Regions from separate parts of the Amylolactobacillus amylotrophicus DSM 20534 genome, predicted to be linked through region 1. Evidence: predicted binding sites of a transcription regulator. Region 1 holds the regulator's gene; the other holds the start of a gene.
What was found. Region 1 encodes HrcA, which represses chaperone genes, less so after heat shock. Its sites were predicted from a motif close to TTAGCACTCNNNNNNNNNGAGTGCTAA; they were not measured.
Positions count from the first base shown of each region.

Region 2: FC62_RS02660 (ATP-dependent Clp protease ATP-binding subunit) is a predicted target of HrcA. The motif match lies at 1,673-1,699, and genes of this name have one in related genera.

Region 1 covers NZ_AZCV01000001.1:121,356-124,552, forward strand. The annotation lists gene ribF (riboflavin biosynthesis protein RibF) at 1-542, shown strand, start outside; gene hrcA (heat-inducible transcriptional repressor HrcA) at 633-1,694, shown strand; gene grpE (nucleotide exchange factor GrpE) at 1,710-2,345, shown strand; gene dnaK (molecular chaperone DnaK) at 2,419-3,197, shown strand, end outside.
Region 2 covers NZ_AZCV01000001.1:526,494-529,690, reverse strand. The annotation lists gene FC62_RS02660 (ATP-dependent Clp protease ATP-binding subunit) at 1-1,609, opposite strand, end outside; gene FC62_RS02655 (hypothetical protein) at 1,767-1,946, shown strand; gene FC62_RS02650 (phosphocarrier protein HPr) at 2,053-2,319, shown strand; gene ptsP (phosphoenolpyruvate--protein phosphotransferase) at 2,319-3,197, shown strand, end outside.

The DNA of each region.
Region 1 (3,197 bases):
ACAAGAATATTGCCAATATGCGTCATCTGCCTGAATTTAGTCACGGCCGGTTTGATATTGTCGAGTTACCGGAGCAGGTTTTTGCAGGGCGAAAAATTGGCTCGACAATAATTCGGCAGGATTTGTTAAATGGTGATGTGACGGAGGCTAATCAACTTCTTGGTTATCCTTACTCAATTACTGGCAAGGTGGTTACCGGTAAGCAACGTGGGCGTACAATCGGTTTTCGGACCGCAAATCTTGCATTGCCGGAGCATAAGCTAATCCCGGGTATCGGCGTCTATGCGACTAAGTTGTTGGTTCACGGGCAATGGCACGAAGCAATGACCAGTATCGGCTATAACATCACATTCAACGATACGCAGCAGATCTTCATCGAAACGAATATCTTCGACTTCGATGAAGATATTTATGGCGAGACAATCACGGTCGCGTGGTATAAATTTCTCCGCGGGGAGAAGAAGTTGGCCGGGCTTGCTGGATTGAAAGAGCAGCTAAAGAAAGATGAACAAGCAACAAGAGCTTACTTTAACAATATTTAAGCTCTTTTTTATTTGACAATCTTTTTGATAGTTGTTATATTCTAATAGTTAGCACTCTGAATAGTTAAGTGCTAATAAAGAGGTGACTGGATGTTAACAAAGCGACAGGAGCTTATCTTGAAGATGATCATCAAGAATTTCACTAATGATCATGAGCCCGTTGGATCGAAGACTTTAATGGAGCAATTGCCGATTAAAGTTTCGTCCGCAACCATCAGAAACGAAATGGCTACGTTAGAGGAGCTCGGCCTGATTGAGAAGACGCATTCTTCATCGGGACGAATTCCGTCGAGCGCTGGCTACCGTTTCTACCTGGATTATCTGGTAGAACCCATTAGCATTCCTAATCAGGTTTATCAGAAGGTTCTGTCAAACCTTGATCGACCATTTCACCAAGTGAATGAGATTGTAGAGGAAGCTGCTAAGATTCTATCGGACTTGACTAGCTATACTGCGTTTGCTGCTGGTCCTGAGCTAAATAATGTAACCGTCACAGGCTTTCGCATAGTGCCGTTACCCAATCATCAAATTATGGCAATTCTGGTAACGTCTGACGGTAGTGTTAGAAGCCGCGTATACAATATTCATCGTAGTGTCAGTGGCGATGAGATTGAGAAGGGGGTCAGAATTATCAACGATAAGTTGGTTGGTAAGAGTGTCTTAGCAATCAACCAGATGAGCATCGAAGAGTTGGTTGGGACAATTGATGGTAGTAATTCTGCTGCGGCTCAAATTATTGACCTGCTATCCGATGTGTTTAAGGACGCCGCGTCTGAACAACTCTATGTCAATGGTCAGATTAATTTGTTGAATAATTACAATGCCAGTAATGTTGATCAACTAAAGTCTTTGTACCAGATGCTTGATCATGAGAGTTATCTGACCGATTTGCTTACAATGGATGATCTGGATGATGTGCAGGTTGGCCTAGATTTTCCGGTTCGGGTCAAGCTTGGCAATGAATTGCCGGGAGATCTGCTGAAAGATTATAGTCTGTTGACCGCTAATTACTCGGTAGGGGATCACGGTAGCGGCATTATCGCTTTACTAGGGCCCTCAAACATGCCGTATTCACAGATGATTAGTCTGATGGAGTACTTTAGAAACGAGCTAGCTAAGAAATTACTAGATTATTATGGAAATTTCCAATAACTAAGGAGGATCGCTTTGGAGCATACGAAAGATGAATTTCCATCTGAGAAGGATTTAGATTCAACCAAAACAAAAACGCCGACACAAGCTGAGCAAAAGCCGCAGGGCGCTAATAACGAGGATCAGCTAGAACAGAAACCAAAAAAGAAGTCTAAGAAGCAGGAGTCAACGGAGCAGGATGATAGAGTGGCTTCTTTGACCAAGGAAATTGAGTCATTGAAGACTGAATTAGCCGACTTTGATGACAAGCTACTACGCGCCCAGGCCGAGATGCAAAACATGCAGTCCAGGCAGAAAAAGGAGACTGCTAGTATGCTAAAATATGCTGGTAGTGATTTAGCCAAAAAAGTTTTGCCTGCCGTTGATAACTTAGAGCGAGCTCTCGATATCAAAGTGGACGATGAGGCCAGCAAGCAATTTAAGAAGGGTGTTCAAATGACGCTCGATAATCTGTTGGCCGCACTCACAGAAGAGGGTGTAACCGAAATCGCAGATGATTCAGTCAAGTTTGATCCAAGTATTCACCAAGCGGTTCAGACCGTCCCAAAGGACGCCGATCATGAAGCGGACCAGGTAGTCTCAATCCTACAAAAGGGCTACAAGTTTAAGGACAGGGTTATTCGTCCGGCCATGGTCGTGGTCGCCCAATAAGCACATCTCTTAGTTTCACTTAAGTTTGTTCATCAAATTAAAAAAAAAAGAATCGAAAGGAAGTATTTTTTAAATGTCAAAAGTAATTGGTATTGACTTAGGTACTACTAACTCAGCCGTTGCTGTCTTAGAAGGATCAGAACCAAAAATTATCACAAACCCTGAAGGTAACAGAACTACCCCATCTGTTGTTTCATTCAAGGATGGCGAAATTCAGGTTGGTGAGGTTGCAAAGCGCCAAGCCGTCACGAACCCAAATACAGTTATCTCAATCAAGAGCCACATGGGTGAACCGGGATACAAAGTTAGTGTTGATGGCAAGGACTACACACCACAAGAAATCTCCGCAATGATTTTGCAATACATTAAGAAATTCGCTGAGGATTACTTGGGCGAACCCGTGACAGAAGCTGTTATCACCGTTCCTGCCTACTTCAACGATTCACAAAGACAGGCGACCAAAGATGCTGGTAAGATTGCCGGATTAGACGTTAAGAGAATTATCAACGAACCAACTGCTTCTTCGCTAGCATATGGCTTAGACAAAGACGATGCCGACGAGAAGATTCTGGTATATGACTTAGGTGGTGGTACGTTTGATGTGTCCGTCCTAGAGCTCGGTGATGGTGTCTTCCAAGTCCTTTCGACTAATGGTGATACTCATCTTGGTGGTGACGACTTTGACCAAAAAATAATTGACTACCTTGTTTCTGAATTCAAGAATGAACATGGTATCGACCTCTCGAAGGATAAGATGGCCTTACAAAGACTGAAGGATGCTGCTGAAAAGGCTAAGAAGGATCTCTCAGGGGTTACTAGCACTCAGATCAGCTTGCCGTTTATCTCTGCAGG
Region 2 (3,197 bases), 410 kb from region 1:
TGTATGGATGACGACGAACTTGCTCGGTCAACTGACCAGCTTCCTCGTAACCCACATAACCTGGAGGTGAACCTATGAGCTTCGAAATCGAATGCTTCTCCATGTACTCACTCATATCGAATCTAATCATTGATTCGTCCGAGCCAAACAGTTGCTTAGCGAGCTGCTTAGCTAGCTCTGTTTTACCAACACCTGTTGGGCCAACGAACAGGAAGGAACCGATTGGCCGACCGGTCTTATTGAAGCCGACCCGGTTACGCCGAATAGCCTTTGCAACCTTATCAACAGCCTCATCTTGACCAATGACGTGCTGATGTAAGTCATCAGCGAGGTTCTTCAGTTGATTTTGCTCCTGGGCCTTAAGTTCGCCAACCGGAATATTTGTCTTCTCTTCGACAATCTTCTCCATGATTTTCTCGGTAATTTGCGGTGTCTTATCGGGATCCGTATTCTCGTTCTTCATCTGATTGTACTTGTCAATCTGATCGCGATAGTATGCGGCCTTCTCGTAGTCCTCGTTCTTCAAAGCGTCCTGCTTCAAGCGCTCGGCTTCGTCGATACGATTCTTGACTGTGGCTTCGTCGATTGCCGGAATCGTTAAGTTCATCCGTGAACCCGCCTCATCGAGCAAATCAATCGCTTTGTCAGGTAGGAAGCGGTCTTGAATATAGCGTGCGGATAGTTTAACCGCCGACTCGACTGCACCTTCAGTAAACTTGACGTGATGGTATGCCTCGTATTTCGGCTGCAAGCCGCGCAAAATTTGAATTGTTTCGTCGACTGATGGTTCATTTACTTGAACCGGCTGGAAGCGCCGTGCAAGGGCAGAATCCTTCTCAATCGTCCGGTATTCATTCAAGGTGGTGGCACCCACAAGTTGTAGCTCACCGCGTGCAAGTGCTGGTTTTAAGACGTTACCGGCATCCATGCCGCCTTCGGCGTTACCAGCACCGACAATTTCGTGGATTTCATCGATAAATAAGATGATAGAGTTATCCTTTTGAATCTCGTCGATTAATTGTTGCATCCGTTGTTCAAATTGACCGCGGATTCCGGTTCCTTGGACCAGTGAAACGACGTCTAGTCGAATAACTTTCTTCTCTTGTAGTTTAGCTGGCACAGCGCCATCAGCAATTTGTTGTGCAAGTCCTTCCACAACAGCTGTTTTACCGACACCGGCCTCACCGATTAATACTGGATTATTTTTCGTTCTTCTATTTAAAATCTCAATTACACGTGCAATTTCTTTATCGCGCCCGATTACCGGGTCGATTTTACCAGTGCGTGCTAATTCAGTCAGGTCGACTCCAAACTGAGCAAGAATTGAGTTGCCACGTTTGTTGCCGCCACCGTTACGACCGGCCTGAGTAGGTCGTTCTGATGTTGGTTGACCATTCAAATTATTTTCCTGTTGAGCACCATTTAACTGGTTAAATAAGTCATCAATGCTTGAGAAACCAAATGGATCGTTACTGTTCATTGAGTTACCCTGTTTCTGTTTTAATAATTGATAGCAGTTTTGACATAGATTAATCTCTTGCTGGTTGCCGTTGACATTCGCATAGAGGTGAATCGTTGCTTCTCTTTGTTGACAATTCTGACAAAGCATTTCGTTCCCACCTTTTCTTTTCGATTAAGTTTATCTATCCTAAACTCAAGTAACATTATACAATTAGCACTCATGTGAGGCAAGTGCTAAGACTTGAGCTTTTATGTTAGGCAAATTAGGAGTCCGTGGTTATAATAGAAATGATTGGAGTGAAACTATGGATTACAATACTATTTTAAATGACCTAGTAAGTGGTAAATTATCGGAATTTCGTGTGGCGCCAGCCGAAGCATTTGCATTTCAGGCCGCACTACGTGAATTTGGTAAAAGAGCCGAGATTGTTGGTCGTGCCGAACGTGGTGGCGATGTCGTCTACACTGGTCTAAATGAACAATGAAAACATTTACATGGATGCTTGTTTAATTCGAAAAAGAATGATAATCTTAGTATCGATGATTTGAGTTTACTCGGTCAATTTTTGTATTATAAAGGAGACAAACATAATGGAAAAACGAGATTTTCACGTAACAGCAGAAACTGGTATTCACGCACGTCCTGCAACTTTATTGGTGCAAGCTGCAAGCAAGTTTAACTCTGACATTAACCTTGAATTCAATGGTAAGTCAGTTAACTTGAAGTCAATCATGGGTGTAATGTCACTCGGTGTTGGCCAAGGTTCTGATGTAACAATCAGTGCAGAAGGTGACGACGAAGCAGAAGCAATCGCTGCTATTGAAGAAACAATGACAAAGGAAGGACTAGCTGAATAATGACGAAAACACTTAAAGGGATTGGCGCAAGCGACGGCATTGCAATTGCCAAAGCTTATATGTTAGTAGAGCCTGACCTTTCGTTTTCAAAGTCATCAGTTAGTGAAGTCGACGCTGAAGTAGCAAAGCTCCAGAAGGCGATTGCTACCTCGACCGATGAATTACACGTCATTCGTGATAAAGCAAAAGAAAACCTGGGTGAGGAAGAAGCCCAGGTTTTTGATGCACATTTGATGATTTTAGCTGACCCAGAATTTACTGGTGCAGTTGAACAAAAGGTAAAAGACGAAAAAATCAACAGCGAAGCTGCTTTAGATGAAGTATCGACAATGTTCATCGGCATGTTTGAGGCGATGACCGATAATCCATACATGCAAGAACGGGCGGCCGATGTGCGTGATGTTTCGAAGAGAATCATGGCACACTTGTTGGGTGTCGAATTACCAAACCCTGCTTTGATTAATGAAGAAGTGATTGTGGTTGCACACGATCTGACACCAAGTGATACAGCTCAATTGAACAAGAAGTTTGTGAAGGCTTTTGTCACTGATATTGGTGGTCGGACAGCTCACTCAGCAATCATGGCTCGCTCGCTGGAAATTCCAGCCGTTGTAGGTACCGGTAAGATGACTGCAGAAGTTGCTGCAGGTCAAAAGGTGCTAGTCGACGGAATGACTGGTGAAGTCATCGTTGAGCCGGCTGACGATACTGTCGCAGAGTTTACCCAAAAGGCTGCAGATTTCGCTGCACAAAAAGCTGAATGGGATAAGTTGCGTGACGAAAAAACGGTCACTGCAGACGGTAAGAGCTACACCTTAGCCGCAAACATTGGTACACCGAAGGATTTGACCGGAGTACACGAGAATGGTTCTGAGGCT